DNA from 3 places in the Kitasatospora sp. NPDC001660 genome. Region 1 is predicted to be linked to each of the others. Evidence: riboswitches for the same ligand, from Rfam matches in the RefSeq annotation. Region 1 holds a riboswitch; each other region holds the start of a gene.

Region 1 (10,366 bases):
GGTGCGCCCTCGGCGGCCGACGGGCCGTCGGAGACCGGCGGGCCCCCGAACGCGCGGAACGCCAGGAGCGTGGAGCGCACGGAAGACCCGCGGAGTGCGCGGAGCGCGGAGAAGGCACCGAGCGCGCGGTGCGCGGAGAACACGCGGTACGCGGACGCACCGCAACGCGTGGAGGCCGACGCGAAGAAGACAAAGGCCGTCGCGGTGTCAGCACCCACGACGGCCCCCCGATGGCTCCGAGAACGGAGCGGTGGCCGGCCGGACGGACGTCCGGACGAGTGGCCGGTCGATCGACCGGACGAGTGGCCGGACAGCCGGTCAGACGGCCAGGTGGTCGAACTCCCCGTCCTTGACCCCCAACAGCATCGCGGCGATCTCGGCCCGCGTGTAGATGAGCGCCGGACCGTCCGGGAAGCGCGAGTTGCGCATCGCCACGTCGCCCCCCGGCAGCGCGGCGAACTCGACGCAGTTTCCCTGGGAGTTGCTGTGCAGGCTCTTCTGCCAGACCACTCCCTCCAGCTCGGTGGCGGCAATCCCGTTGTAGGGACCGTACGAGCCGCCCAGGTCCTGCGAATCGTGCGAGTCGTGCATAGAAGTCTCCCGAAGAGCCCCGGAGTTGTGGTCCAGCGCGGCGCCCCCGGCACCCGCCGAACGAACGGGCCGGCCCCGTACCAGCCCGGCACAACGCCTCACTTGACGCGATGATAGCTGTTGTGCACGTGCATCAGCACGAGACGTTGCAGGTGCACGAGGCCTTTCGCCACCCGACCTGAACCCTTCACGGACCCTTCTCCTGGCGGTACGTAAACGGACATAGTCGACCGAACCGGCCGGCTTCCGATAACCGGCCGTGAGCGGCCCCCCGCTGAATGTTGATCTTCGAAAGCCGGGAGTCGCACCCTCGTGACACTCCGTCAGGCCGCCCGTCCACTGTGAGACATCTCACGCGCCACGGGTGCAACGCGACGCCCCGCCCGCCGCGTCTCCTGGAGATACCGGCGGACGCGCGGGGGTTGGGGCAGGCATGTCCGGAATGTGACCTAATGACCGCTCATCGGCCCGCGCACGCGAGCCTTTCGCGCGCCACACACACGACGCTCGCGCGAAACCGGCACGGCAGCCGACTGCAGCCCTGACGGGCCGATGTCCTACGATCTCCGCCATGAGCACCGCAGCCATCCCGGGCGCGCCACTGCCCGTCCGCACCCCAGGCTCCCGCGCGCGGGGGCGCCACCGCCGCCCCGAGCGCCCCGAGATCCCCGCCGGCTCCCCGGCCCTGGTGCTCGCCGTGCCCGCGACCGCCGGGCCCGAGTCCCGCTCGGTCGTCGAGGAGCTCCTCTCGATCGTCCGCAGCGAGCAGAACGGCGTCGAGACCGCGGTGGGCTACCTCCCCGGCAACCACACCGAGGGCGCGGACGACCACGAGCGCAGCGTCGGCGAGCTGCTGGCGGCCGCCGCCGAGGCCGGCGTCCCGGCGCCGATCCTGGTGCCGCTGGTGCCCGGCCCGCACGGCTTCCTGACCGAACTCCACGCACTCGCCGCCGAGCACGGCGCCCACGTCACCGACGCGCTGGGCCCGCACCCGCTGCTCGCCGAGGCCGTCCACGTGCGCCTGTCCGAGGCCGGACTGGCCCGCGCCGACCGCGCGCGCCTGTTCGCCATCGCGACCGCCGCGGACGGCGTCGTACTGACCACCGTCGGCGGCGAGGACGCCGCGGCGGCCGCCGGCATCACCGGCGTGCTGCTCGCCGCCCGCCTGGCCGTCCCGGTCGTCGCCGCCGCGCTCGACGTGCCCGGCTCGGTCGCCGCGGCCGTCGCGCACCTCAAGGAGACCGGCTCGCAGCGCCCCGCGCTGGCCCCGCTGGTGATCGGCCCGGAGGCGGACTCCGAGCTGCTCGCCGCGGCCGCCGAGGAGACCGGCTGCCCGTCCGCCGCGCCGCTCGGCGCGTACCAGACGGTCGGCCAGCTCATCGCCTCCCAGTACCTCGCCGCACTGCCGGCCCCGTCGCCGGAGGCGCTGGCCGCCGCGCAGGCCGAGGCCGAGGCTGCGGAGGCCGCCGCCGGGGGCTCCCACGCGGCCCACGCGGCCGGTGGGACGGCCGCCGGGGCAGCCGAGGAGTCTGCCGGCGAGTAGCAGGCACACGCTCGAGAAAGGGCTCGGAACGGCTGCGTTCCGGGCCCTTTCGGCTTGCGCCATAAGGGAATTAAGAACCAAATATGTAAAATGTCCGTTTTGTAAATATTTGCACCTTGGTGACGCTCTGTCATTCCGATTCTGAGATCCCGCCAGCTGTACACATCCATGGGCCAATTGCAGGAAGACGATCATTTCCGATCATGAGGAGCTGAATTTTTGGCAGTTTCCGATAACCCGTGATGCACATCACAGATATTTGCAGTTTGAACTTAAGTCTGCTTAACGTGCTCCCCGTTCGTGACCACACGAACCCAGCTCATCCGCAACGCCGAGTCCTGCCGTCGGGTGCGCTGGCAGCGCGAAAACGCACCACGGCAGGAGCGGGGGACCCACAGGTAAGTCGCCCCGGACCGCTCCACGGAACGGTTCTGGGCTAGGGGTGAAGCCGCGCCACAGCGCGGCCGGGCAACTCCAGCCCGAATCCGACAGCTCACCTCGCAGGCGTGGGAGAGGACCGCGTCTTCATGCTGCCCACCAACGGCACCCGCCTGTCCAGCCGCACCCATCGCGTCATCGCCGCCCTCGGCGTCGCAGGCGTCGGCCTCACCATCCCCTGCCTCTCCTCCGGGACCGCCTCCGCCGCCTCCGTCGCCACCTGGGAGAAGGTCGCCCAGTGCGAGAGCAGCGGCGACTGGAGCATCAACACCGGCAACGGCTTCTACGGCGGGCTGCAGTTCACCTCCAGCACCTGGGCCGCCTTCGGCGGCACCGCCTACGCCCCGCAGGCCAACCAGGCCACCAAGGACCAGCAGATCGCGATCGCCGAGAAGGTCCTCGCCTCCCAGGGGCCCGGCGCCTGGCCCGTGTGCTCCGTCCAGGCCGGCCTGACCAAGGGCGGCGCCCCGGCCGCCGTCGACACCTCCGCCGGCGCGACCGCCGCGAAGGCTGCCGCGCCGGCCGCCAAGCCGGCTGCCCCGGCCGCGAAGCCTGCCGCCCCGGCGCAGGACCAGGCCCCGGCCGCCGACAACTCCGCCAAGGGCAACTGGGCGCAGAAGCGCCAGGGCTGGACCCAGAACGGCACCCAGACCAACGGCTCCGACTACACCGTCGTGGCCGGCGACTGGCTGTCCTCGATCGCCGACAAGCACAACGTCAAGGGCGGCTGGCAGCGGCTGTTCGAGCTGAACCGCGGCATCCTGACCGAGGGTCCGGACATCATCTACCCGGGCCAGCACCTGACCTTCGGCGACCCCGCCCAGGCTCCGGCCGGCCAGTCCGGCGACTTCAACTGGTTCGACCGCTCGCAGAAGTCGGGCCAGTCCTCCGCCGGGAACGCCGTGAACGCCCAGCCGGCCGCCGAGACCCAGACCCTGGCCGCCAAGCCGTCGACCAAGCCCGCCGCCAAGCCCTCCGCCCAGGCGCAGGCCAAGACCCCGGCCCCTGCCCCGGCCGCCACCGGCACCATGGCCGCCGCGGTCAACTTCGCCAAGTCGCAGGTCGGCCAGGCCTACGTGTACGGCGGCACCGGCAACGGCGGCTGGGACTGCTCGGGCCTGACCCAGGCCGCGCTGCGCGCCGCGGGCATCTCCGTCCCGCGCGTCGCCGCCGACCAGGCCGCCGCCAGCACCCACGTCTCGCTGGACAGCCTGCAGCCGGGCGACCTGCTGTTCTGGTCCAACAACGGCCAGAACTCCGGCGTCTACCACGTCGCGATCTACATCGGCGGCGGTCAGTACGTCGAGGCCGCCAACCCGAGCTCGGGCGTCCGCCTGCAGACCATCGCCAACTGGGCGCCGGACTTCGCCGGCCGCGTCTGACGACGGGTAGCAGATTGCGGATGACGGCAAACAGGTAACAGATTTCATCATCTGTTCGCTGTCATCTGTCACCCGTCCGCCCCGGGGAGAGTCTGGTCGCTCCTCCCCGGGGCTTCGACGTCTCCGCGCATCCGCGCCTCCGCGCCTCCGTGTCTCCGCGTGGTCAAACTCCGGACCAACGGGCATGCTTCTGCTCCGCACCCGAGGAGGAGTCACCCATGGCCCACGTCACCGTCGCACTCGACGCGAACCTCGCGATCGACGCGATGATGCTCTCCGGTACCAAGAACCCGCAGGACGCCGTCGAACTGATCCTGCGCGACTACCTTGCCCGTGGCCGCCGCACCGAGACCCGTACCGGCGAGGCCGCCGACGGCCACCGCCTCACCGCCGACCGCCCGGCCGTCCAGGAGGGCTGACCCTGGGCACGCCGAAGGGCCCGGAGAGCAGCCGCTCTCCGGGCCCTTCGCCGCAAGGCACCGGACCCCGCGCTCAGCGCGCGCAGGCCCCCGTGGAGCCGCGCATGACCAGCTCCGGCTGGAACATGAACTCCCCGCGCTGGGCGGCGTTTCCGCCCACCTCCTCCAGCAGCGCGTCCACCGCCGCCGTCGCCATCGCCTCGACCGGCTGGCGGACCGTCGTCAGCGGCGGCTCCGTGAAGGCGATCAGCGGCGAGTCGTCGAAGCCGACCACCGACACGTCCTGCGGCACCGAAAGCCCCCGCTGCCGCACCGCCCGGATCGCCCCGAGCGCCATCATGTCGCTGCCGCACACGATCGCCGTGCACCCCTTGTCCAGCAGCGCACCGGCCGCCGCGTGCCCGCCCTCGACGCTGAACAGCGTGTGGTGGACGAGTTCCTCGGCCTCCTCCTGCGTCCGCCCGAGGACGGCCTGCATCGCGGCCGTGAAACCCTCGATCTTGCGCAGCACCGGCACGTACCGCCGCTGCCCGACCGCCAGCCCGATCCGCTCGTGCCCGAGCTCGGCCAGGTGCTGGACGGCCATCCACATCGCGGCCCGGTCGTCCGGCGAGATGAACGGCGCGTCGATCCGCTCGCTGAAGCCGTTGATCAGGACGAACGGCACCCCGCGCCCGGCCAGCCGGGCGTACCGGTCGTGGTCGGCGGTGGAGTCGGCGTGCAGCCCGGAGACGAAGACGATGCCCGCCACGCCCCGGTCCACCAGCATCTCGACCAGTTCGTCCTCGGTGGACCCGCCGGGCGTCTGGGTGCACAGCACCGGCGTGTAGCCGTGCCGGCTGAGCACCTGCTCGATGACCTGCGCGAGCGCGGGGAAGATCGGGTTGCTGAGCTCCGGCGTGATCAGCCCGATCAGCCCGGCGCTGCGCTGGCGCAGGCGGGTCGGCCGCTCGTACCCGAGCACGTCGAGCGCTGCCAGCACGGTCTGCCGGGTGGCGGCGGAGACGTTCGCCTTGCCGTTGAGCACGCGCGAGACGGTGGCTTCGCTGACCCCCGCCTGCGCCGCGATGTCTGAAAGTCGCGCCGTAGTCACGGGCCCAGAGCCTATTGCACCCACGTCAGACCGCCCACCAGCCGGTGCTGTCCGGAGCGAGCACCGTCTCGCCGCCGTCCACCACCAGCTCCGTCGAGGACAGGAGCAGCTTCCCGGGGGCGGGTATCCGCACCGGCTCGCCGCTCGTGTTGACCGTGCAGACGAAGGAGCCGCGGCGCAGCGCCAGCGTGCCCTCGGGCGCCTCCAGCCACTCGACCTCCGTGCCGGCGCCCAGGTCGGGCTGCGCCCGGCGGACGGCGAGCGCGCTGCGGTAGAGCTCCAGGGTGGACGTCGGGTCGCCGGTCTGCGCCTCGACGCTGAGCCCGGCCCACTCGGCCGGCTGCGGCAGCCAGGACGGCCCGCCGGCCACCGGCCCGAAGCCGTACGGCGCCTCGGTGCCGGACCACGGGATCGGGACGCGGCAGCCGTCGCGGTAGCCGTCCTGCCCGGCCTGGCGGAAGAAGGACGGGTCCTGGCGGACCTCGTCGGGCAGGTCGGTGACGTCCGGCAGGCCGAGCTCCTCGCCCTGGTAGACGTACGCGGAGCCGGGCAGCGCGAGCATCAGCAGGCTGGCCGCGCGGGCCCGGCGCAGGCCGAGTTCGCGGTCGCCGGCGGTGCGGATCTGGGTGCCGAGGCCGGGCGGGTTGGCGAAGCGGGTGGCGTGCCGGGTGACGTCGTGGTTGGACAGCACCCAGGTGGTGGGGGCGTCGACCGGGCGCATCGAGTCGAGCGAGACGTCGATCACCTCGCGCAGCGCGGCGGCGTCCCAGTCGGTGCCCAGGTACTGGAAATTGAAGGCCTGGTGGAGCTCGTCGGGGCGGACGTAGTTGGCGGTGCGCTGGACGGTCGGGGTCCAGGCCTCGGCGACGCCGATCCGCTGCCCCGGGTACTCGTCGAGGATCCGGCGCCAGCTGCGGTAGATCTCGTGCACGCCGTCCTGGTCGAAGAACGGCATGACGTCGTTGCCGAGCAGCTTGAGCTGGTCCGAGCCGCCGAGGTCGGGCAGGCCGGGGGCCTTGACCAGGCCGTGGGCGACGTCGATGCGGAAGCCGTCCACGCCCATGTCGAGCCAGAACCGCAGGATCGAGCGGAACTCGTCGGCGACGGCCGGGTTCTCCCAGTTGAAGTCGGGCTGCTCCGGGGCGAACAGGTGCAGGTACCAGTCGCCGGGGGTGCCGTCCGGGTTCTCGGTGCGGGTCCAGGCCGGGCCGCCGAAGATGGACTCCCAGTCGTTGGGCGGCAGTTCGCCCGTCTCGCCCTTGCCGGGACGGAAGTGGTAGCGCTCGCGCAGCGGGGACGCGGGACCTTCGCGCAGGGCGCGCTGGAACCACTCGTGCTGGTCCGAGGAGTGGTTGGGGACGAGGTCGACGATGATCCGCAGGCCCAGCTCGTGGGCGTCGCGGATCAGCGCGTCGGCGTCCAGCAGGGTGCCGAACATCGGGTCCACCGCGCGGTAGTCGGCCACGTCGTAGCCGGCGTCGGCCTGCGGGGAGGCGTAGAACGGCGAGAGCCAGACGGCGTCCACGCCGAGGTCGCGCAGGTAGGGCAGGCGGCTGCGGATGCCCGGCAGGTCACCCATGCCGTCGCCGTTGGAGTCGGCGAAACTGCGCGGGTACACCTGGTAGATGACCGCGTCCCGCCACCAGCCTCTGGACGCGCTGACGTTCGCCTCGTGAGCGGTGGCGTCGGCGGCAGGCCGGGAGGTGTCGGCCAGGTTCTGGGTCATGGACGGTATCCCTCGGGGACTAGAGGAGCGCTGCGGGAGCGCCGGAGAGCGGGGAGCGCGGGGGCGTTACGACTTCGAGGCGCCGGCGGTCAGGCCGGTGACCAGGTGTCGCTGCACCAGGTAGAAGAAGGCCGCGGACGGGATCGCGATCAGTACGGCGGTCGCGGCCATGAGGTTCCACTGGGAGTCGTGCTCGCTGACGAAGGTCTGCAGGCCGACGGCCAGCGTGTACTTGTCGGAGCTGAGCATGAAGGTGGAGGCGAAGGGCACCTCGGCCCAGTAGGTGAGGAAGGAGTAGAACGCGGCCACCGCCAGGCCCGGGCGGGCCAGCGGCAGGACGAGCCGCCAGAAGGTGCCGAACGGGCTGAGTCCGTCGACGCGGCCGGCCTCGTCGATCTCCACCGGGATGGTGTCGAAGTAGCCCTTCAGCAGCCAGGCGCAGTACGGCACGGTGGTGGTCGAGTAGACCAGGATCAGGCCGGTGTAGCTGTCCAGGAGGCCGAGTTCGGAGAGCATCGTGTACATCGGCACGATCAGCACCGCGATCGGGAACATCTGGGTGACCAGCAGCGACCACATCAGCGGCTTGTGTCCGGGGAACTTCATCCGCGAGACGGCGTAGCCGGTGGTGGCGGCGAGCATGACGCCGAACACCGTGGTGATGCCGGAGACCAGGAAGGCGTTGCCGAACCAGGTGAAGAAGTCGGTGTCGGACAGCACGTGCTGGTAGTTCGCCAGCGTCATCTTGCCGAGGATCCCTCCGGGGTGGAGGTAGTCGGTCTTGTCCGGGCCGAGCGAGACGTAGAGGATCCACACGACCGGGAACAGCGCGACGAGGCTGGCCAGGATCAGGGCGCCGTGCGACAGCGCCTTGGCCAGCGGGCCGCTCTCGCCGCGGGGGCGGACCTTGGCGGGCCGGGCGGCGGGGGCCGCGGCGGCGGTCGCGGCGGGTCGTTCGGTGGTGGTGCTCATCGGGATTACCTGCCTTCGTGGGTCAACTGGGTCCGCGGCCTCAGCCGTTGGCCTGCTCGTTGCGGGCGAGCCAGCGCCGGTAGAAGGCGGTGAAGACGATCAGGATGGACAGCAGGATCACGCCGTACGCGGCGGACTGCGCGTAGTCCCGGGGCTGTTGGCCGAAGCCGAGCTTGTAGGCCCAGGTGACCAGGATCTGGGCGTCGGGCGCACCGGTGCCGAACAGCAGGAAGATGACGCCGAACTGGTTGAAGGTCCAGATCACGCCGAGCAGCACCACGGTGGAGGAGACGGTGCGCAGCCCGGGCAGGGTGACGTACCGGAAGCGCTGCCAGGGGGTGGCACCGTCCATCTCGGCGGCCTCGTACAGCTCGGCCGGGATGGACTGGAGGCCGCCGAGCAGCGAGATCATCATGAACGGCACGCCGACCCAGGTGTTGACCAGGATCGCGGCGGCCTTCTGTGCCCACGGGTCGGTGAGCCAGCCGGGCTCGGGCAGGTGGAGGAAGGAGAGCAGGCCGTTGACGGCGCCGCCGTCGGCGAGCATCAGGCGCCACGAGAAGACGGTGACGAAGGTCGGTACGGCCCACGGCAGGATGAGCAGCATCCGGTAGACGGCGCGTCCGCGCAGCTTCTTGTTGAGCAGCAGGGCGAGGCCCAGTCCGAGGGTGTAGTGCAGGACGACGCAGATCACGGTCCACGCGATGGTCCACACGAAGTGCGACCAGAAGCGGTCGTACGAGCCGGGGCCCCACAGGATGTCGGCGTAGTTGTCGAAGCCGACGAACTTGTAGCTGGCCGGGATGTGGTTGACGCCGATGGTCCGGGCCGAGTTGAGGCTGTTGGCGTCGGTGAGGGTGAGCCAGATGCCTTCGACGAGCGGGTAGAGCACCAGCACGCCGAGCACGAGCACGACCGGAGCGATCATCGCGTAGGCGTACCAGTGCTTGGCGTAGGAGCGCTTGAGGCGCTCCAGCGGGCCCGGACGCTGCTCGCGCTCCCGGCTGCCCTTGCCGGTGGCGCCCTGCACGGCGACTGACATCGATCACACCTTCTCGGGGGAAGTCTCGGGGGGAAGCGGGTCCGGCCGCCTCAGGAGAGACGGGTCCGGCCGCCTCGGGAGAAGCGGGTCCGGCCGCCGGGCCCGCCGGGGTGAGGGACGTGGGGGTCTCCCTCACCCGCGGCGGGCCGGGCGGCTGGCGACTACTTGGCGAAGCCCGGGAGGAGCTTGGCGTAGTCGGTGGCGACGGTGTTCAGCGCGTCCTGGGTGCTGGTGCCCTGGACGGCCTTGCCGAGGTTGGTGCCGAGCGAGGCGAACAGCGAGCTGTACTCGGGCAGTTCGGGGCGCGGCTTGGCGCTGGCGAGGACGGCCTGGAAGCCGGCGATGCCCGGGTCGGCCTTGACGTCGGGGGTGAAGGCGTCGGAGCGGGTCGGCAGGGTGGAGTTCTTCTGCGCGATGAACGCCTGGCTCTCGGCCGAGGTCATGAAGGCGGCGAACTTCTCGGCGGCGGCCTTGTGGGCGGCGTCGGCGCCGGCGTAGACGGAGATGTTGTGGCCGCCGGTGGGGGCGCCGGCCTTGCCGGTGGAGCCGGCCGGGACGGCGGCGATGCCGAGGTTCTTCTTGTCGGCGAACGCGGAGCCCTTGTAGATGTTGGTGATCTCCCAGGGGCCCTGGATGATCGCCGCGACCTTGCCGCTGTTGAAGGCGTCCATCATGTGCGCGTAGGCGTCGGTGGTGACGTCGGCCTTGGCCGTGCCGGGCGAGGTGAACATCGACTTGTAGGTCTCGATGCCCTTGGCGGCCTCGGGCGAGGTGATGGTGATCTTCTTGCCGGCGGCGTCGACGGTGTCGGTGCCCTCGCCGAACAGGAACGGCATCGCGTAGTAGCCGTCGGCGGCCTTCAGCCAGAAGCCGTCCACGCCGTCCTTGTCCTTGATGGTGGCGGCGTCGGCCTTGAGCTCGTCCCAGGTCTTCGGGGCGTCGGTGATCCCGGCCTTGGTGAACAGGTCCTTGTTGTAGAGCAGGCCCAGGGTGTCGGTCACCAGCGGGACGCCGTACAGCTTGCCGTCGTACTTGGCCTGCTGGATCAGGCTGGGCTGGAAGGCGGAGGTGTCGGCGGCGGCGGGGGTGCCGTCGAGCGGCTCGAGGTAGCCGGCCTTGGCGAAGGCGGCGGTCCAGCCGACCTCCGAGCGGAACACGTC
Region 2 (10,366 bases), on a different contig from region 1:
GGCCGATGACGAGGACGCCCCGGCGTTCGAGCGCGGCGCGGTGGGTGAACAGCAGGTAGGCGGCGCGGTGCAGGGCGGTGAGGGTCTTGCCGGTGCCGGGGCCGCCCTGGACGACCAGCGCGCCGGGCAGTGGGGCGCGGATGACGCGGTCCTGCTCGGCCTGGATGGTGGCGACGGCGCCGGCCATCTTGCCGGTGCGCTCGCGGGCGAGGGCGGCGAGCAGGGCGGCCTCGCCGACGAGGACGGGTCGCTGGTGCGGCGCGTCCGGCCCGGAGCCGGCCAGGCGGGCCAGGTCGAGCGCCTCGTCGTCGAGGCCGGTGAGGACGCGGCCGCGGGTGTGCAGGTGGCGGCGGCGGACGACCTCGCCGGGGTCGGCGGGGGTGGCGGTGTAGAAGGGCCGGGCGGCGGGGGTGCGCCAGTCGAGGAGGAGGGGTTCGTAGGCGTCGTCGGCCAGGCCGGTGCGGCCGATGTAGTGGACGGTGCCGTCGCGTTCGTCCAGCCGGCCGAAGCAGAGGCCGCGCTCGACGGCCTCCAGCTGCGCGGCCCGGCGCGCGGCCTCGCGGGCGCGTGCCTCGCGTTCGAGCCGCGCTTGGTGGGTGCCGCCCGCGCCGACCCCGTCGTGGGCGTGGTCGCGGGTGCGGCGGGCCCGCTCGCGGACGGTGTCCAGGCGGGCGTAGAGCCGGGTGAGGCGGGCCTGTTCGGTGCGCAGGGCCTCGGCGAGGGTGGTTTCCGGGTCCGGGTCTTCGGGGGCCGGGGCTTCGGTGAGGGGCGGTTCCGCTGGAGTTCCATGCATCGGTGTGGTATCCTTGCGGTGAGAAGGTTGTAGCGCTTCATATAAAAGGCGCTCAACTGGCCCAACCTACCCCATCCGCCGACGTCCGGCGTGACCTCGGCTGTTAGGCTTGCGAAGCGTGAGCGCGAAGCCCCAGATCCCCAATGTCCTGGCCTCCCGGTACGCCTCTGCGACCCTGGCCCAGCTCTGGTCCCCCGAGCACAAGGTGGTCCTCGAGCGCCACCTGTGGCTCGCCGTCCTGAAGGCCCAGCAGGACCTCGGTGTCGAGGTGCCGTCGAACGCCGTCGCCGACTACGAGCGGGTGATCGACCAGGTCGACCTCGGCTCGATCGCCGCCCGCGAGCGGGTCACCCGGCACGACGTCAAGGCCCGGATCGAGGAGTTCAGCGAGCTCGCCGGCCACGAGCAGATCCACAAGGGCATGACCTCGCGGGATCTGACCGAGAACGTCGAGCAGCTGCAGATCCGCCAGTCGCTCGAGCACGTGCGCGACCGCACGGTGGCCGTGCTGGTGCGCCTGGCCCGGCTGGCCGCGCTCCACTCCGAGCTGGTCATGGCCGGCCGCTCGCACAACGTCGCCGCGCAGGCCACCACGCTGGGCAAGCGCTTCGCGTCGATCGCCGACGAGCTGCTGGTCGCCTTCCGCCGACTGGAGGAGCTGATCGCCCGCTACCCGCTGCGCGGGATCAAGGGCCCGGTCGGCACCGCCCAGGACATGCTGGACCTGCTGGGGGGCGACACCGGGAAGCTGGCCGAGCTGGAGCGCCGGGTCGCCGGGCACCTCGGCTTCGAGAACGTGCTCACCAGCGTCGGCCAGGTCTACCCGCGCTCGCTGGACTTCGAGGTGCTCACCGCCCTCGTCCAGCTGGCCGCCGCGCCGTCCAGCCTGGCCAAGACCATCCGCCTGATGGCCGGCCACGAGCTGGTGACGGAGGGCTTCAAGGAGGGTCAGGTCGGCTCCTCCGCGATGCCGCACAAGATGAACACCCGCTCCTGCGAGCGCGTCAACGGCCTGGCCGTCATCCTGCGCGGCTACGCGTCGATGACCGGCGAGCTGGCCGGCGACCAGTGGAACGAGGGCGACGTCTCCTGCTCGGTGGTGCGCCGGGTCGCGCTGCCGGACGCGTTCTTCGCCTTCGACGGCCTGCTGGAGACCTTCCTGACCGTCCTCGACGAGTTCGGCGCCTTCCCGGCCGTCATCGAGGCCGAGCTGGACCGCTACCTGCCGTTCCTCGCCACCACCAAGGTGCTGATGGGCGCGGTGCGCGCGGGCGTCGGCCGGGAGACCGGCCACGAGGTCATCAAGGAGCACGCCGTCGCCTCCGCCCTCGCGATGCGTGCGGGCGCCCGGGAGAACGAGCTGCTGGACCGTCTGGCCGCCGACGAGCGGATCCCGCTGGACCGGGCCGCGCTGGACGCGTTGCTGGCCGACAGGCTGTCCTTCACCGGCGCGGCCGGGGCGCAGGTGGCCGAGGTCGTCCGCCAGGTCGAGGCCGTCGCCGCGGCCTACCCGGAGGCGGCCAAGTACGCGCCGGGCGACATTCTCTGACGCAGCATTCCCTGACGCAGTGTCAGGTTGCCGAGGGCTCTGCCACTCAAGGACCGGTGGCGGGGCCCTCGTGCGTGTGGACGTGGCCGGGGTCGAGGGGCGGGGTGGTACCGCAGCACCACTCGGTGTCCGGCTCGGCGACCGGATGGTCCTCGGGGGCCAGCACGTTGCCGCGGACGGTGGCGAAGGCGGTGAGCGCGCCCGCCGTCAGGAGCCCGGCGCAGATCAGCATCGCGGTGTGGAAGGCGCCGTCGACGGCGGACGGCACCCGGTAGGCGTCGCCGCTCAGGCCCGCCAGGGCCGGGAGGGCGGCGACCGCGAGCAGGCCGGCCGCGCGGGCGGCGGCGTTGTTGACGCCGCTCGCGATGCCCGCGTGCCGCACCTCGACGGCCGCGAGGACGGTCGCCGTCAGCGGGGCGACGAGCAGCGTCATGCCGCAGCCCATCACGGTGACGGCGGGCAGGACGTCCGCCCAGTAGGAGGATCCGGCGCCGGCGCGCAGCATCAGCAGCACCCCGGCGGCGCACAGCAGGGGGCCGACGGTGAGCGGGATCCGTGGGCCGATCCGCTTGCCGAGCCGTGCGGCGCGCGAGGACAGCGCCAGCATCAGCACGGTGATCGGGAGCAGGGCCAGACCGGAGACCAGCGGCGAGAAGCCGGCGACGATCTGCAGCTGCACGACCAGCAGGAAGAACACGCCGCTGAACGCCGCGTACACGCAGAGGGTCACCAGGTTCACGGCCGTGAAGAGCCGTGAGGAGAACAGGCCGAGCGGCAGCATCGGTTCGGGGGCGCGGCGCTCGACGGCGAGGAAGGCCGCGCCGAGGGCGAGCCCGAGCACGCCGGTGACCCAGACGGCGGGGGAGAGGCCCTCGCCGGCCGCCGTCAGCGCGTAGGTGAAGGTGCCGAGCGCGAGGGCGGCGAGCAGCGAGCCGAGCACGTCGAAGCGGCCGGAGGCGCTCTCGTCCCGGCTCTCGGGGACGTAGCGGGAGGCGACCGCGATGACGGCGGCGGCGAGCGGCAGGTTGAGCAGGAAGATCCACCGCCAGCCGGGGCCGTCCACCAGCCAGCCGCCGACGAACGGGCCGACGGCCGCCGACACGCCGCCGAGGCCGGACCACAGTCCGACCGCGGCCGAGCGGTCGTCCGGGTGGAAGACCGCCTGGAGCATGGCGAGCGAACCGGGCGTCAGCAGCGCGCCGCCGATGCCCTGGACGGCGCGCGCGGCGATCAGCACCTGGATGTTCGGCGCGGCGGCGCAGGCCGCGGAGGCGGCGGCGAACCAGACCACGCCGAGCAGGAACACCCGGCGCCGTCCGTAGCGGTCGCCGAGTGCGCCGCCGAGCAGGATGAGCCCGGCGAGCGTCAGCAGATAGGCGTTCAGCGTCCACTGCAGGGACGCGAGGGTGGCGCCGAGATCGGCCCCGATGCGGGGCAGGGCGACGTTCACCACGGTGCTGTCGAGCAACGCCATGCTGGAGCCGAGCACCGTCGCCAGGAGGACCCAGCGTCCCTGCGTGGTGCCCAGGCGCAGGGTGCCGGCCTTGGTTGTGGTCACGGCCCGATCCTCCGCCCGGTGGGGTGGACGTGACAAGGGTCACCGGCGGCGCGTTCGGGGATGGCGGCGGGTGATCGGGTGGTCGCGGAGGGGTGGTCGCATCGGCGCACAGTGGCGGAACGACTGCCAGGAGTGAATGGATTGTGCACGTACTGTATTGCGGATCATTCGGAGCGTCATCGCGGAGGGCGGGGTTGTCGTGGGTTCGAGAGATCGACATTGCTTCACCCGGACGGATGAGTTTTAGTTCAGCGACCGACCGGCCAGCCCGGACGGATCCACCGGGTGGAACGCCGAGTCCTGCCGCTGCCCGGTGGCTCGAACTGAGCTCTGTACGGCAGGAGCGGGGGACCCACAGGTAAGACGCCGGACCGGAATCCGCGCTTTGGGCGCGGCAGTCCAGGACCGGCTTGGGGTGAAGCCGCGCGTGCGGCCGGGCAACTCCAGCCCGAACCCGACAGCTCACCTCGCAGGCGTCGGAGAGGAATCTTCCATGCCTGCACTGGCTCGTCGTATCACCCTGCCCCGCGCCGCCCGCATCGGCATCGCCACCGCCGTGACCGGGGTCTCCTTCGTCCTCCCCCTCGTGACCACGATGAGCGCCCAGGCCCACACCGCCGCCCCCACTGTCGTGTCCGCCGCCGTGGTCCAGCCCGCCAAGGCGGTCGCCGCCGCTCCGGCCGCCGCGGTCACCTCCGGTTACGTCGCCCCGCTCGCCAAGCCGGTGCTGGGCGAGGCGTACGGCGTGGCCGGCACGATGTGGGCCTCCGGCCACCACACCGGCCAGGACTTCATCTGCTCCACCGGTACCCCGGTGCGCGCCGTCGCCGGCGGTGTCGTGGTGAAGGCCGGCAACGGCGGCGCCTACGGCAACGAGGTCGAGATCCGGCTCGCCGACGGCAAGTACGCGCAGTACGCGCACCTCTCCTCGATCGGCGTGTCGGTCGGTCGGGCCGTGACCGTCGGCCAGCAGCTCGGCCTCTCCGGTGCGACCGGCAACGTCACCGGCCCGCACCTGCACTTCGAGATCCGCACCGGGCCGGAGTACGGCTCGGACATCAACCCGGTCACCTACCTCCGGGCGCACGGCGTCGCGCTCTGACCCTTGACGGGGTGATGCCCCTGACGGGGCGACGGACCACCGCGGGTGCGGGGCGAAACGATCAACCGGGATGGTCATGTCGGGTGACCGCTCGACCGGTGATCGCCGCACCGGCGGACATGGGCGCGGGACACGCCCAGGCCGGCCCGGCTCGCGAGACCTTCCTCGCGAGCCGGGCCGGCCGCTGCCGTTCCGGGCTCTCCCGGCCCCCGGGTCAGCCCTGACCGGACCCGTGCCGCGGGGGCGTCTTCGGCGGAGGTGTCGGAGCGCCCGGCAGCCGGACCGTCGCGACGGTGCCGCCGGCGGCACCGTCGGGCGCGAGCGTCACCTCGCCGCCGGTGGCACGGACGGTGCGGGCGACGATCGCCAGTCCCAGGCCGGATCCGGGCAGTTGGCGGGCGGACGGGGAGCGCCAGAAGCGGTCGAAGACGTGCGGGAGGTCCTCGGCGGCGATGCCGGGGCCCCGGTCGCGGACGGCGAGCGCGCCGTTCGTCAGCGAGACGTCGATCCGTCCCCCCGGCGGGCTGAACTTCACCGCGTTGTCGAGCAGGTTGATCACGGCGCGCTCCAGTGCGTGCGGGTCGGCGCGGACGTACCAGGGGTCCAGGTCGACGGTGAAGGCGAGCCCGGGGCCGCGCAGTTCGGCCCGTTCGACGGCGCGGGCGGCGACGTCGTGCAGGGCGACGAGGGGCAGCGGCTTCGCGCCGCGGGCGTCGGCCGGGCGGGAGAGTTCGAGCAGGTCGCCGATGAGGGTGGAGAGTTCCGTCATCTGCGCCTTCATGTTGCCGAGGATCCGGGTGCGGGTCGCCTCGGGCAGCGGGCGGCCGGACTCCTCGCTGCGGATCAGCAGGTCGACGTTGGTGCGCACGGAGGCCAGTGGGGTGCGCAGTTCGTGGCCGGCGTCGGCGATGAGCCGGGCCTGGCTGTCCAGCGAGCCGACGAGGGCGGTGCTCATCGCGTTGAAGGCCTCGCCGAACCGGGCGATCTCGTCGTGGCCGGACACCTCGATCGTCATGCCCGGCTCCTGGGTGCGGGCGATGTGCTGGGCCGCGCGGGTGAGGCGGTCGACCGGGCGCAGGGCGGTGCGGGCGATCCACAAGGCGCCCGCGGCGGCGAGCGCGATGACGACGGCCGCGGCGCCGGCGGTGATCAGGGCGAGTTCGGTGAGCGCGTCCTGCACCGGTTCGAGCGGCTGGGCGATCGCCACGGCGGCGGTGGGTACGGCCTCGCCGAACCCCGCGGGGCCGATGCTGACCACGTAGACGCGCACCGGGGTGCCGTCGGCGGTCTGGCCGTCGCGGAACAGCGAGGCGGCGTGCGCTCCGGTGCTCCCGCTCCCCGCGATCTGGAGGTCCTCCGGGGCGACGGCCACGGCGCGGGGGTCGTTCTGCGGGCAGGAGGTGCCGTCGGCGACGATCACCGTGGGGAGGATGCCTCCCTTGGGCATCCACGGCTGCCCGGCCGTGCCGTGGCACAACTCGGTCAAGGCCTTGATCTGCTGGCCGTTCGGGGGCCGGTCGCCCGGCATCCACGAGCGGGCCAGGGTCCGATCGACCTGGTTGACCATTTCATTGCGTGCGACGAACCAGCCGGCCACGGCGCAGGCCACGACCGCCAGCGAGACGGCGGCCGCGGTGAACAGCGCGAGCCGGCCGCGGAGTGTCATCCGGCCGAACCACCGTGGCCTGTCCGGTCTTTCTTCGCCCTTTGCCGTCATGGCTCCATTTCCCCCCGGTGCGTGTCCATCGTCGGGCCACGATCCACCGCGACCGTGAGACCCCGATGAGAACCACCTGACGCGGAGATCAAGAGAGGCGTTCGCACATTCCCGGCGGAATCGTTCGTTGACGTCCAGGACGTTGTCCGTCCCCGGAACCGCGACGGACCAGCGGCCGTTGCCGGCGTCGGTGACCTTCCACTGCCGGGAGGCCCGGTCCGCGTGCCAGTCACCAGGAGGTCGACGGCCGCGATGGCCGCAGGTGCGGCGGGCTGTCGGGACGGCCGGGATTCGGCGAGAATCGGGGGAACCCGGCCCCCGGACCCGGCAGGAGGACCCAGCCCATGACCTCGACCCGCTCCGGCCCCGACTGGCTGGCCGACGCCGTCCTCTACCAGATCTACCCGCAGACCTTCGCCGACTCCGACGGCGACGGCATCGGCGACTTCGCCGGCATCGCCGAGCACCTCGACCACCTCTCCTGGCTCGGCGTCGACACGGTCTGGCTCAACCCCTGCTTCGCCTCGCCGTTCCGCGACGCCGGCTACGACATCACCGACTACCTCGCCCCCGCCCCGCGCTACGGCAGCACCGAGGACCTCGTGGCCCTGGTCGAGGCCGCCCGTCGCAAGGGCATCCGGATCCTGTTCGACCTGGTCGCCGGCCACACCTCCGACCGCCACCCGTGGTTCCTGGCCGCCGCCGAGGACCCGGCCGACCACCGCTACATCTGGTCCGACCGGCAGGTGGACGGTTTCGTCCCCTCGCCCGGCAGCCGTCCGGGCTTCTACCGCCCGAACTTCTTCGACTGTCAGCCCGCCCTCAACTTCGGCTACGCGCGCCCGAGTTCCGGCGAGCCCTGGCGTCAGCCGGTGGACGCCGACGGGCCGCGCGCCAACCGTGCGGCGCTGCGCGACATCATGTCCCACTGGCTCGGCCTCGGCGTGGCCGGCTTCCGGGTCGACATGGCCTACTCGCTGGTCAAGGACGACCCGGACCGGACCGAGACCAGGAAGCTCTGGACCGGGCTGCGCGACTGGCTCGACCGCGCCCACCCGCAGGCCGCCCTGTTCGCCGAGTGGGGCGACCCGGCCGCCGCCGTCTCGGCGGGCTTCCACGCCGACTTCTTCCTCCACTTCGGCGGCGCGGACCGTGGCCTGCCGCTGCGCTCCCTGTGGAACAACAACGGCGGTACGGTCGAGGAGTTCTGGAATCAGGACGCGTGCTACTTCGCGGCCGAGGGCCGCGGCACCCCGAGCGTGTTCCTCGACGCGTGGCGCTCCGCGGTCGAGCTCACCGAGGGCAGCGGCCACGTCGTGCTGCCCACCGCCAACCACGACTTCTCCCGTCTCGCCGCCGGCCCGCGCACCGCTGAGCAACTCCCGGCCGCCTTCGCGTTCCTGCTCACCTGGCCCACCCTGCCCGCCGTCTACTACGGCGACGAGATCGGCATGCGCTACGTGCCCGGCCTGCCCGACACCGAGGGCAGCACGCTCGGCCCGCGCTACAACCGGGCCGGCTCACGCACCCCGATGCAGTGGAGCCCGGGCCCGACCGCCGGCTTCTCCAGCGCTGCGCCCGAGCGCCTCTACCTGCCGGTCGACCCGGACCCGCACCGGCCGGACGTGCTCACCCAGCGCGCCGACCCGACCTCGCTGTTGCACACCGTCCGGCGCCTGATCGCGCTGCGCCGGGCGCACCCGGGGCTGGGCGCGTCGGGCGGGGTGGAGGTGCGGAACGCCGGGTACCCGCTGGTGTACACGCGGGCGGGGCGGTACCTGGTGGCCGTCAACCCGCGGCGCGAGCCGGGCGCGGTGCCGCTGGGGGACGGTGTGGCGGTGCGGCCGCTGGAGGTGCAGGGCGTGCGCGTGTCGGACGGGGAGCTGCGGGCGGACGGATTCGGGTACGGGGTGTTCGAGCTGGTGTGAGCCCTCGGGGGGGGCGGGTCGGCTTCCGATCCGTGCTGGATGGTTGTAAGGTACATCCATAGATGGTTGCATTTACCACCTTCATTGGTTGTATTTGCCACGCACGTAGCACAGCGTCATCGGAGGACGGTACGAACGCCATGAGCACCACACCCCGGAACCCCGCCGCAGCGCCCACCATGGGGCACTCGCTCAAACACCTCGCCGTCCACCTGATCACCCCGCTGCTGATGTGCCTCGGCATGGCACTCGCTTACCAGGGCGCCTTCCACCAGCCCGAGCCGCACCACCTCGAGGTCGCCGTCGTCGGCGCCGGCCCGCAGGCGCAGGGCCTCGCGCAGACGATCCAGGCCAAGGCCGGGGACGCCCTCGACGTCCGCACGCTGCCCGACCGCGCCGCCGCCGAGCAGCAGCTGAAGGAGCGCGACCTGGTCGGCGCGTTCGTCCCGGACGCCAGGAGCCCCGAGCTGATCGTCGCCAAGGGCAACTCGGACACCTCGGTCGTCGCCGCCACCGCCGTGTTCACCGACGTCACCGACCGGCAGGGCGTGCCGCTGCACGTCACCGACCTCACGACGCCCGCCAAGGGCGACCCGACCGGGCAGGGCCTGTTCTTCCTGCTCGTGGCGCTGAGCATCGGCTCGTACGCGAGCGTCGCCGTGATCGGCGCGGCGGGTGCGGCGCTGAGCGCGCGGATCCGGGCGCTCGTCGGCCTCGCCGTCTCGCTGGTGGTGAGCGTGATCGGGATCGTCACCGCCGGTCCGCTCTTCCACGTGGTCGACCACGACACGGCGGCGGTGTGGGCGCTGGGCTGGCTCTACTCGGCCGGCGTGATCTTCGTCGGGATCGGTCTGCACACCTTCCTGAAGAAGTGGACCACGCTGACGATGATGGTCCTGTTCGTGATGCTCAACTTCACGACCTCCGGCGGCATTTACCGCCCCGAGCTGCAGAACGGCTTCTTCGGCGCCCTGCACGGCTTCTGGACCGGTGCGGGCTTCCTGGAGGGCGCGCGCAGCATCCTCTACTTCGACGGCGGGGCGGGCCTCGGCGGGCACGTCGTGACCCTCGTGGTGTGGCTGCTGCTCGGCGGGGCGGCGATGGTGGCCGCGGCGATGCACGAGCGGCGTGGGCACCGTCCGGTCGAGGCCCCGCGGGCGGAGGCGGAGGCCGAGGAGGAGATGGAGGAAGCGGTCGCGGTCTGACACCATCTGGTGCGGGTGCGACTGGCCTGCCGGAGGAGGCGTGATGACCTTCAGGTCCGAAGGCCCCGGGACTGCGTGTGCGACGGCGGGCGGGTGAAGCAGCAGTCGCCGCACACACCGGCGCCCGGCCCCACGCGGTAGTACAGGCAGCAGCTGCGGCGCCGGAACGCCGTGCCGTGCGGGCCGGTGCGGAGCGTGCCCGTGCCGGCGAAGGGCGGGCGGTCCAGCAACTCGGCCACCAGCGTGCGGGCGGCGGTCGGGGCGTGCCCGTCCAGCACGCGCAGGGTGCCGGCGAGAGCGGATGCGGAGTTGCCGAGGAGCAGGCGCCCGGAGAGCGGGACGATCGACCGAACGGCTTCGGCCAGGGGCTCCAACTGTCCCGTGAGGACGACCTCGTGGAGCTGCTCCGCGAGCGGTCCGGTGGCGGGTGGGCTTTGCGGCGTCCACAGGTCGATCGGCCCCTGATCGGGGATCCGCATCCACGCCCGCTCCAGCGGCGGCACCGCCCCGAGAA
Region 3 (10,366 bases), on a different contig from region 1:
AGAGTGCGTGGACGTGGATGCCGCGGTGGCGGTAGGTGGCGGAGAGCCACTCGGCGAAGGCGAGCGCGCCGTGCTTGGTGACGGCGTAGGGGGCCGAGCCGAGCATGCTGAGCAGTCCGGCGGCGGAGACGGTGGCGAGGAAGCGGCCCCGGCCGCGTTCCAGCCAGTCGGGGAGGAGTAGGTCGGCGGCCCTGACGTGGGCGAGGACGTTGACCTCCCAGGCGCTCGCCCAGGCCGCGGCGGGCGCGTCGGCGCCGCCCACCGGGGCGACGCCCGCATTGGCGCACCACACGTCGATCTCGCCGAGCGTCTCCCGGGCCCGCCCGACGAGTGCGGCGAGTCCGTCGGCGCTGGCCGCGTCCCCGGGCAGCGCGGTGCCGCCGACCTCGGCGGCGACGGCGCGGGCGGCCTCCGCGTCCAGGTCGTTGACCACGACCCGCGCCCCGGCGGCCGCGAAGGCCGTCGCGAGCGCGGCGCCGATGCCCCGGCCGGCGCCGGTGACGACGACACCCTGTCCGTCGAATCCGTCGAGGCTCACAGCCCGCCGCCCAGCGTGACGCCGCCGTCCAGGACGAGGGTCTGACCGGTGATCCACCCGGCGTCGGGGGAGAGCAGGAAGGCGACGGCGCCGGCGATGTCCTCGGGCACGCCGAGGCGGCCCAGCGGGTACTTGGCGGCGACCTTCTCCTCGCGGCCCTCGTAGAGCGCCTCGGCGAACTTCGTCTTGACGATCGCGGGGGCGACGGCGTTGACCCGGATCCCCTGCGGGCCGAGCTCGGCCCCGAGCTCCTCGGTGAGCCGGATCAGCGCGGCCTTGCTCACGCCGTACATGCCGATGCCGAGCGAGGCCCGGATGCCGGCGACGGACGCGACGTTGACGATCGAGCCGCCGTGCTCGCCCATCCACGCGGCGTGCGCCCGGCGGGTCCAGGCGAGCGGGGCGAGCACGTTGACGGCGAGGATCTTGGCGGCGGCGTCCTCGTCGGTGGTCAGCACCGGGCCGTAGACCGGATTGATCCCGGTGTTGTTGACCAGGTGGTCGAGCCGCCCGAAGGCCTCCAGGGTGCGGGCGACGGCCTCCTCCTGGTGGGCCGGGTCGTCGGACCGGCCGGCGACGGCGATCGCGTTGTCCGGCCCGCCCAGGTCGCGGACGGCGTCGGCGAGCGGCTCGGGGGAGCGGGCGGTCAGGCAGACCTTGGCCCCGCGGGCGACCAGCTCGCGCGCGATCCCGAGGCCTATGCCCCGGCTCGATCCGGTGACGACGGCCACCTTGCCCTTGAAGGAGTGCACCACGGAGGGTCCTGCCTTTCGCGCGGTTCGACGTGAGGAGCTGCGGCTAAACCAGCTGACTAAGCGCTTGCTCAGCATGGTGTCGGTGCGGGAGCCTGTCAACAGCCCGTCCGCTGCGGCCGGCCCGGGGCCGGCCAGGTCCGTCCGGCGGCCGGGGCGAACGCGCGTACGACTTCTCTGCGAGGATGACGCCATGACCAGCACGCCCATCGCCGACCTCTGGCCCGCTCTGCCGGGCGGCACCGACACCCGCCCCGAGGCGGCGTACCGGCTGCTCCAGGCCGCCGTCGAGTCCTTCGCCGAGCGCGGCTTCCACGCCACCACCACCCGGGACATCGCCACCGCCGCCGGGATGAGCCCGGCCGCGCTGTACATCCACTACCCGTCGAAGGCCGCGCTGCTCGCCGAGATCAGCCAGGCCGGGCACGCCGCGACGCTGGCACTGGTCCGGCGGGCGGCGGCGGGCGCGGGGGAACCCGCGGAGCGGATGCGGCGGCTGGTCGAGGAGTTCGCCGCGTGGCACGCGCGGGGGCGCATGGTCGGCCGGGTGGTCAACTACGAGCTGCACGCACTGCCCGAGGACGCGTACGCGGTCGTCGCGGCGCTGCGGCTGGACATCGAGCGCGAGGTGAGCGCGCTGATCGAGGAGGGCGTCGCGGCGGGCGCCTTCACGGTCTCCGAGGTGCGGACGGCCGCCCGCGCGGTCACCTCACTCGGCATCGACGTGTCCCGCTGGTACACCGACCGCAGCACCGAGACGCCGGAGGAACTCGGACGTCGCTACGGCGAGTTGGTGCTGCGGATGCTCGGCGCCGAGGTCTGACCGCCCACTCTCCTCCAGCCTTTCCAGGCCTTGACCGGGCTCCCGGCGGCGAGCAGACTCGTATACGAAGTACGTGTGCCTCGTAGGTCGACAACGCAGGTGTGCGCCGCAGGTGCGCACCGCCGCTCGGGTGCCCGCCACGGTCGGTCGTGGCGGGCACCCCGCTGTCGGGCGCGATGGTCTATGCGGTGGCCAGGCAGAACCCCACGAGTCCGGCGTCGACGTCGAGGATGATCCGCTCCATCTCCGTCCAGTCCGGCTGGAAGCCCTGGCCCCACTCGACGGTGAAGCCGAGCACCTTCCCCTGGTCGGGGTTCACGAAGTGCCGGGAGAACGCGTAGTCGTCGCTGGTGCCGCTGGTCGGGTAGAGCTGGAAGCCCTGCTCCGGCGTGTACGTGACGCCGCGGACGCCGTTGAGCGCCTGGCAGAAGCCCTCGGCGAGCAGCACGGCGTTGTCGGAGTCGGTCTTCTCGATGAACTCGGCGTACGCGAGGTCGCCCTTGAGGCCGCGGGTGTGGTCGAAGGCCGGATTCAGGAAGTTCTCCGCAGGGTCGGTCGACTGGTTCTCGTCGTCGCCCCAGTTGCGGAGGATGTCCCCGCCGTAGCTGTGTACGTCGACGAGCCACCTGGTCCCGGGGAACTGCTCCAGCACCGAGCGGACGTTGCGGGTCTCGGGCTCCGAGAAGGCGCTCGGGCCCTCGTAGACCTGTGGGTCGCACGGGTCGGCCGAGGTGTGCGGGTCGGCGGTCGGGGCGAAGGCGGTGGCGAAGTCGAAGAGGAAGTCGAAGTTGCGGTTGATGTCCACGCCGACGCAGGCCGGGTCCGAACGGCCGCCGCTGTTGGCCGGGTTGCGGTTCTTGCGCCACATCGGGTCGACGGTCTGGCTGTACAGCCGGCCGTCCGGGTTGACGAGCGGGAACAGCACCAGATCGAGGCGCTGGAGCAGGCCCTGCACCTGGTCGGCGGTGTAGGTGGTGCCGCCGTAGCCGAGGCCGGTCCCGCCTTGGAAGGCCTCGAGCAGGTCGGCGGCGAGGTGGACGAGGATCTCGCAGCTGCCCCACTCGCGGGCGTGCACGCCGCCGAGCATGACCACGCAGTCCCGTGAGGCCGACGTGGCGGTGCTGATCCTCAGGGCGTGCGAGGTCCGGCCCTCGACGGAGGGTTCGGGCAGTGTGACGAGCTCGGTGAGATTCGGGAAGGAGGTGGCGAGGGCGGCCACCGCGGAGTCGACCTCGTCGATGTTCAGGTAAGGCATGACGGCTCTCCTCCCGGGTCAGCCGGCGAGTTTGGTGGCCAGACCGCGCGGCACGGCGCCTGCGGCGAACCGGTTGCCGGTGCCGACCTGGGCCTGGGCGGCGCGGCCTTCGGCGCTGGCGTTCCCGACGCGGGTGACCGTGACGCCCTCGCGTTCGAGGGCGGGGATCCGCTGGTCCGGGACGTACGCGTCGATGCTGACGCTGCCGTCGGGAGCGATGCTGGGGCGGCCGCCCGTGTCGGGGCGGACCTCGCGCAGCAGCGCGCGCAGGGTGTCCGCGTCCCTGGCGGTGACGCGGACGCGGAGGATGTCGTTCGGGAGGGGATCGTTGGGGACGGCGGACATGACGGCCTCTTTCAGGCGCGCTCTTCCGGGCGCTGGGGATATGTCCGACGTGTACCTCGTATCCTCAGGATGCGCCGCCGCCGTAGAACGCGTCAAGCGGGGCCCGGGGCATCCGGTCGAGCAGGCTGTCCAGTCCGGCCAGCAGCTCGGCCTCGTCGTCGAAGTCCGCGAACCGGGGCACCAGCGCGCGTAGTCGGGGGTAGTCGGTGGCCGACAGCCGGTGCAGGCCGAGGCGCAGCGCCGGGTCCGGCTCGGCCTCGTTGTCGACGACCTGGCGCTTGTCGACGAGGTTGCAGCCGAGGTTCCAGGCGACGAAGGCGCGGTAGACGGTGAGGGCGGTGGAGTCGTCGAAGCCGGCGCGGCCGAGGACGGCGAGGACGTGTTCGGTGAGGTCGAGCACGGGTGCGGGCCGCCGGGCCATGGGCACCGCGAGCGGGCGGGTGGCGACGAGCGGCAGGATCTCGGGGTGGGCGTGCGCGACGGCGGCGAACGTCCGCGCGATGCGGCGCAGTTCGGCGCGCCAGGCGGGCTCGGGGGTCTGCGCGGAGCGGCGGAGGCGGTCGTTGACCTCTTCGAAGAAGGCCTCGATCAGCCCGTCGAGCAGGGCCTCCTTGCCCGGGGTGTACCGGTAGAGGGCCATGGACTCGACGCCGAGCTCTCCGGCCAGTCGCCGCATGGTGAGCGCCGACAGCCCCTCGCGGTCCACGAGCGCAACGGCCGTCCGGAGCACCAGCGGGCGGTTCAGGCGCGCCCGCTTCTCGGGGCCGTCCTGACCGGGGCCGTCCTGCTCGGCCATGTCCGCTCTCCTCCATGGTGGGGGTCAGAGAAGGGGTGCAGAGGGATACAGAACCAGGATACAAGGTAAATATGCTACTGAACGAGATGAATAGGACGCGATCACGACGCCGTGGCGGCGAGGTGCGCCGCGAGGCCGCCGATCACCGCCGCGGAGGCGAGGGGCCGTGAGCGGCCGGGCGCGCGGGCGGTGAGCGCCACGAGGCAGGCCGCGACGGCCCGACCGGGCCGGCGATGCCGTAGCCGGCGAGGAGCCCCGCGACCGGCTCGGCGCTCATGCACCTGCCTCGCTTCGCTCACTCACGCCGCCCGCCTCGCTTCGCCCGGCGAGCGCTTCGGGGGCGCTGGTCATGCCCCGATCGCCGGACCTCAAGTGCCCCCCCCGCAACCGGGTTTCCGGGTCGTTCGGCTACGGTGAACGTACGTTGTCCGTGCCGCTCCAGAGGAGACCGAATGTCCCGTCAAATCGCTCCCACGACCGAGCTGTTGGCCGAGGCCTGGCACTCCTGGGCGGAACGCGGCAAGGGGTTGGACGGCGAGGCGTGGGCCCGGGACACCCGACTGCCGGGCTGGACGGTCCTGGACCTGTTCGCACACGTGGCGCCCGCCGCCGAATCGTTCACGCAGCTGCGCGGGGCCATCGTCGACGGCCCGGCGAACGTGGAGACCGGCGCTGCCATCCTGCGCCACTTCAACCAGCCGGGCGGCCTCGCGCACACCGCCGCGGGGCACGTTGCCGATGTCGCGAAGCAGGCCGCCGCCGCGACCGACCCGGCGGGGCTGATCGCCCGGTTCGAGGTCGAGGGCCCGGCCGCGCTGGCCGGCTACGCGGACCTGTCGCCGGACAGCGTGGCCGCCCACCCGCTGCTCGGCAGTGTGCGGATCGGCGCGCTGGCCGAGGTGGCGCTCATGGAGGCGACCGTCCACCTGCTCGACCTGATCGCCGTCGTCGGCGGCCCGCCGCCCGCCGACGCGGCCCTGCACGCGACCCGCGCGCTGCTCGCCGAGGTGGCCGACCCGGTCGCGTTCATCGAGGCGGCCTCCGGCCGTTCGGGCGCCGCGGTGCTCCCGGTGATCCGCTGATCCGCCCTTGGGCCTGACGCTCCGTGGGCTCCCCCGTGGGGTCCTTCTCCGCAGGTCAGGCGTACGATGTGCGCCGGAACTCCGCAGCGGGGAATTCGGGGAAGACGGGGGAGCGGTCGATGTTCGACATCGTATGGTGGATCGCGCCGGCAGTGCTGTACGGCGGCGGGTACGTCGCGAACAACGCCCGCCGGGCGATGAAGACCCGGCACGAGCGCAAGCTGGAGCTGCTGGAGGCGGCGGACCGCCAGCGGGCCGCTCTGGAGGCGGCCAAGCGCCCGCCCGAGCCGGTCTGCGGCTGCACGCACCACCTGGCCAAGCACGACAAGCAGGGCCGCTGCCACGAGGAGGTCGAGGCGCCGACCGCGTGGGACGCCGACCGCCGGCCGGTGCAGTTCGAGCCGCGCCAGTGCAACTGCCAGCAGTACGTCGGTCCCGAGCCGCTGGGGACGGTCTTCGCCCAGGAGCTCGTGGACCCGCGCTGAGAAGCGCAGGAGCCCCTGGGTGGCAGGCCGGCCTGCCACCCAGGGGCTCCTGTCGTGCGGGCGGCAGCGGCGGCGATGGCCCGTGGGATGCCTGGAGTTCGACGGCGTTGGGGGCGTGCGGTCAGTCAGTCCGTCTCGGCGGTGAAGCGGGCGCGGTCGCGCTGCACCTGCGACCCGGCCGCGTGCTGGGACTCGCGGCGCTGGGCGGCGCGGCCCGCACCTCACGGTTCCAGCCCGAGCCGGACAGGATCTGGCCCGGGCCGCACGGCGCGCCATCGGGCGGTGGCCGCCGCACCGGGCCCGGCGGCCCGCACTGACGCGCACTCATAGGGCTGTTACCGCATCGTTACCAAGGAATGTTGCGGATCATTCGGACAATCCGGCCGGGACGTGACCCGGCTCACGAAGGCTTGTGCTATTGGCTCCGTGCCGTTTACGGTCCTTCTCGTTCGTCTCTGTACGAAACGAACCCCGCTCTCCGGAACGCCGAATCCTGCCGCCGGACCGGGCGGGCACGTGCACCCATGAAGCACCACGGCAGGGGCGGGGGACCCACAGGTAAGTCGCCTCATCCGGGCTGGTCCCGGCGGGGCTAGGGGTGAAGCCGCGTCTCTGCGCGGCCGGGCTGCTCCAGCCCGAACCCGACAGCTCACCTCGCAGGCGTGGGAGAGGAATCGCACTTCATGCTGCCCGTCAACGCTCGCCCCAGCCTGTTCGCTGCCGGTTCCATCAAGCGCATCGTCGCGGCCGCCGTGGTCGTCGGCGTCGGCGCCGGCGTCCCGGTGGTCGCCGCCACCGCCTCGAACGCCGCCCCCGTCACGTCCGCCCCGGTGCACTCGGTCCAGGCCGCCCCGGCCGCCGCCCCGCAGGCGCCCGCCGGCTACACCGTCCGGAGCGGTGACTCCCTCACCAAGATCGCCACCGCGCACAACGTGCAGGGCGGCTGGCAGAAGCTCTACGACCTCAACAAGTCCGTGCTGACCAACGGCCCGGACAAGATCTACCCGGGCCAGCACCTGACCCTGGGCGGGGCCGCCCCGGCGCAGGCCCCGGCTGCGCCGGCGCCCGCTGCGGCTGCGGCCAAGCCGGCTGCCGCCAGCCCGCTGGCCGCCGCCCCGGTCGCGAACACCCCGGCCGCGCTGCAGGCGCTCGCCGCCTCGATCGTCCCGGCGAACCAGCTGGCCTCGTTCGACCAGATCATCAGCCACGAGAGCGGCTGGAACGTCCACGCCACCAACCCGAGCTCGGGTGCCTACGGCCTGCCGCAGGCGCTGCCCGGCAACAAGATGGCCTCGGCCGGTTCCGACTGGCAGAACAACCCCGCCACCCAGCTCAAGTGGGCCCTGCAGTACATGAACACCGTCTACGGCAGCCCGAACGCCGCCTGGGCGTTCTGGCAGGTGCACCAGGCGTACTGATCGGACCTCTCCCGATCAGTACGGCCTGATCGGACCTGATCGGCCTGTTCGAACCGGTGGGTCCGGGCGAGTACCGCCCGCCGACCGGACGTCCGGTCGGCGGGCGGGCTGCCAAGCGGCCACCTGAACGGCCCGGTTCACGTTGCGGTGCGTGAGCCGGGCCGTCGGCGTACCCGGGGTCCGGACGGGACCGCGGCGCGGTCAGTCCGCCGCGCCGCAGCGCGCCAGGCGCTCGGCGAACACGGCGAGGTCCTCGTCCCCCCAGCTCCCGCCGGGTCGGCCCGGCGCCGGTTTCGTCCGGGCCGACGACCAGGATCTCGTCCGGGGTGCCGAGGCAGGCGCCGTAGTGGAGGTGGACGCCCTCGGTGTCGAGGCCGGTGAAAGCGGCCCGCCCGTCGAGCACCACCACCGTGTCCTCCGCGCCGGCGGGGAAGCCCTCGCCGGCGAGGCGGCGACCGGTGGTGACCCGCACCGGCCGGCCCACCCGGGTGAGCGTGGTGCGGTGGCGGGTGGCCAGGGCCGAGACGCTGCTGATCCCCATGATGCTGGACCTGCACACCAGTGCCGGATCCGGCAAGCGCACCCGCGGCAAGCCGGGGGCGGCCCACGAAGGGGTGTGTCGGCCGCACAGATTGCGGCGGGCACACCCGTGGGAACATCCGGCCGGCTGACACGCTGTCCGGGCGTGGTCCGAGAATCGGGTGATCCAGGGGACGGTAGTGAACTCCCGTGGGATGCTGCTGCTTTGGTCCGACTGCCGCACCGACCCGGGGGAGCCACCCATGCCACTGTTCGGCAACCGCAAGAACCTTCCGAAGCCGCTGTGCGACGAGCACGGCCCGTGCAAGGCGCTGGCCGAGATCTCGGTCTTCGAGGTCCGTGACCGGCTGCGGCTCCTGTTCGCCCCGACCCGTGCCCTGGGCCCCGACCCCATGGCCCGGCAGGTCGACGATGAGCTGTCGGTCGTCCTCTGCGTGAACGGCGGGAAGCGGGGCGGGAAGACCGAGGCCCTGTCGATAGCCGAGCACGCCGCCGACCAGTGGAGCGTCAGCCGGGCCGAGCTCTGGGAGCGGGCCTTCGCCAACCTGGCCACCGAGCACCTCAACCGCCAGTCCTTCAACGCGACGAACGGCGACGTCCTCTACGCCGTGAACGGGACGGGGGTGTGGCCCGGCGCCGCCCAGGCCCTGCGCCTGGAGAACGCCCTGGGCGGGGCCGAGCTGCCCCACGGCGCGCTGGTCACCCTGCCGACGAACAACGCGTTCTGCGCGGCGCCGATCCGCAGCGGCTCGTCGCTGACCGCGATCCGCTTCATGATCGACCTGTCGAAGGAGCTCCAGATCAACGACCCGGCCCCGCTGACCTCGTCGATCTTCTGGTACCGGGACGGCTGGCTGGAGAACCTGAACGTCGGCGACAACGGCATGATGCGGCCGTCCGCCCGCTTCCGGGAGATGGCGAACAGCCTCCCCGCCACGTGAGCCCCGTCCAGGCCCGCCACGGCCGGCTACGCCGGCGCGGCGGCGCCCGGCCCTCGCATGCCGCCGGTCGGGGCCACGGCCTCGGCCCTGAAGATCGGGCTTGCCCTGATCACCGGTCTGACCGTGACCGGGCACTCCGCCCAGCAGGCCATGGACAAGGAAGCGGCCAGGGCACGTCCGCCGACTACAAGGTCACCGACAGCGCCTTCAACGGCCTTGACCCGGCTGCGTCGGCCCAGGTCGCCAAGGTGGCGGGCCGTCGCGTCGGGCGGCGGAACCCGACCCTCCTGTCGCCGCGTCCGTAACTGCGCATAAGGAGCCTCGGCCAGCTCCGACGCCCGTGCCCGGGCGGCGCTGGAGCGGCTGATCCTCGGCGGCTGAGCTCCCGGGTCACCGTACTCTGCCGAGGAGTTGACTTGCGGCGGGTAGGGGAATGACCCACGAACCGCGATCATGCTCGGGACTCGGGCGCCTGCAAAGCCGCTGCTCAGCCGCCGTATGCCGGTAAAGAAACCCTTCAGGGCCGCCACCGCGCGCCCCACCCGTCCGCCCGTTGTCCGGAGGTCCCGTCCGTCATGGGGTGGGGACGGCTGTGGCACGATGCCCGGAAGGCCGTCCCACCTGGGCCGATCGCGACAGACAAGACGAAGGACCGCCCCCCATGGCCGAGACCGACCACCCGCTCGCCTACCGCCCGGCGACCGTCGCGGACGTGCCCGCGCTCGTCGCCCTCGTCGAGTCCGCCTACCGCGGTGACGCCAGCCGGGCCGGCTGGACCTCCGAGGCCGACCTGCTCGACGGGCCGCGCACCGACGCCGACAAGGTCGCCGCCGTGGTCGGGCACCCCGACGGCGTCGTCCTGGTCGCCGAGCGGGACGGCGAACTGCTCGCCTGCTGCCAGCTGGAGCGCCGCGGCGACCACGCCTACTTCGGCATGTTCTCGGTGCAACCCGGCCGCCAGGGCGGCGGCCTCGGCCGGTCGGTGCTGGCCGAGGCCGAGCGGATCGCGGGGGAGCAGTGGGGCGTGGCCGTGCTGGAGATGAAGGTGATCGAGCAGCGCGCCGACCTCATCGCCTGGTACGAGCGCCGCGGCTACCGCCGGACCGGTGTCTACAGCCCGTTCCCGTACGGCGACGAGAGCGTCGGCATCCCGCGCCGGGCGGACCTGCGCTTCGAGACGCTGGCGAAGTCGCTGACGTAGTGGCCGGGGCGGTCCGCTGACGCGCCGTTTTTTCCACATACCCCTGGTTGTCGGCCTCTTCTGGCACCGGCGGTCACTCCGGTGAGGAGCCGAACCGCATGACCTCCGGTGCGGGGCCGGGCAGGTAGGGGTGCAGGGGGCGAGGTCTGGTCCGTTCGGGGAGCCGGTGGCGGTGTTCTTGGACTCGGCA

The links. Region 1 has a riboswitch for cyclic di-AMP ahead of ACWCXH_RS08650 (transglycosylase family protein). Riboswitches for the same ligand answer to the same signal wherever they lie in the genome.
Region 2: linked by a shared signal. The riboswitch ahead of ACWCXH_RS21955 (M23 family metallopeptidase) and the one ahead of ACWCXH_RS08650 (transglycosylase family protein) in region 1 are both predicted to bind cyclic di-AMP.
Region 3: linked by a shared signal. The riboswitch ahead of ACWCXH_RS13395 (LysM peptidoglycan-binding domain-containing protein) and the one ahead of ACWCXH_RS08650 (transglycosylase family protein) in region 1 are both predicted to bind cyclic di-AMP.

Annotation. Positions count from the first base shown of each region.
Region 1 is NZ_JBSFGU010000006.1:13,912-24,277, forward strand. Features, by position in the region: gene ACWCXH_RS08640 (DUF397 domain-containing protein) at 319-591, opposite strand; gene ACWCXH_RS08645 (hypothetical protein) at 1,163-2,134, shown strand; cyclic di-AMP (ydaO/yuaA leader) riboswitch at 2,493-2,654, shown strand; gene ACWCXH_RS08650 (transglycosylase family protein) at 2,662-3,954, shown strand; gene ACWCXH_RS08655 (hypothetical protein) at 4,173-4,373, shown strand; gene ACWCXH_RS08660 (LacI family DNA-binding transcriptional regulator) at 4,447-5,466, opposite strand; gene ACWCXH_RS08665 (glycoside hydrolase family 13 protein) at 5,492-7,192, opposite strand; gene ACWCXH_RS08670 (sugar ABC transporter permease) at 7,259-8,164, opposite strand; gene ACWCXH_RS08675 (carbohydrate ABC transporter permease) at 8,205-9,206, opposite strand; gene ACWCXH_RS08680 (extracellular solute-binding protein) at 9,368-10,366, opposite strand, start outside.
Region 2 is NZ_JBSFGU010000020.1:33,283-43,648, forward strand. Features, by position in the region: gene ACWCXH_RS21940 (HelD family protein) at 1-793, opposite strand, end outside; gene purB (adenylosuccinate lyase) at 903-2,342, shown strand; gene ACWCXH_RS21950 (MFS transporter) at 2,389-3,900, opposite strand; cyclic di-AMP (ydaO/yuaA leader) riboswitch at 4,255-4,391, shown strand; gene ACWCXH_RS21955 (M23 family metallopeptidase) at 4,394-5,002, shown strand; gene ACWCXH_RS21960 (sensor histidine kinase) at 5,217-6,668, opposite strand; gene ACWCXH_RS21965 (alpha-amylase family glycosyl hydrolase) at 7,064-8,647, shown strand; gene ACWCXH_RS21970 (hypothetical protein) at 8,788-9,852, shown strand; gene ACWCXH_RS21975 ((2Fe-2S)-binding protein) at 9,903-10,366, opposite strand, start outside.
Region 3 is NZ_JBSFGU010000009.1:220,138-230,503, forward strand. Features, by position in the region: gene ACWCXH_RS13355 (SDR family NAD(P)-dependent oxidoreductase) at 1-538, opposite strand, end outside; gene ACWCXH_RS13360 (SDR family oxidoreductase) at 535-1,293, opposite strand; gene ACWCXH_RS13365 (TetR/AcrR family transcriptional regulator) at 1,484-2,113, shown strand; gene ACWCXH_RS13370 (M14 family metallopeptidase) at 2,295-3,368, opposite strand; gene ACWCXH_RS13375 (hypothetical protein) at 3,387-3,713, opposite strand; gene ACWCXH_RS13380 (TetR/AcrR family transcriptional regulator) at 3,778-4,509, opposite strand; gene ACWCXH_RS13385 (maleylpyruvate isomerase N-terminal domain-containing protein) at 4,962-5,591, shown strand; gene ACWCXH_RS13390 (hypothetical protein) at 5,711-6,076, shown strand; cyclic di-AMP (ydaO/yuaA leader) riboswitch at 6,631-6,752, shown strand; gene ACWCXH_RS13395 (LysM peptidoglycan-binding domain-containing protein) at 6,760-7,494, shown strand; gene ACWCXH_RS13400 (hypothetical protein) at 8,277-8,975, shown strand; gene ACWCXH_RS13405 (GNAT family N-acetyltransferase) at 9,637-10,176, shown strand.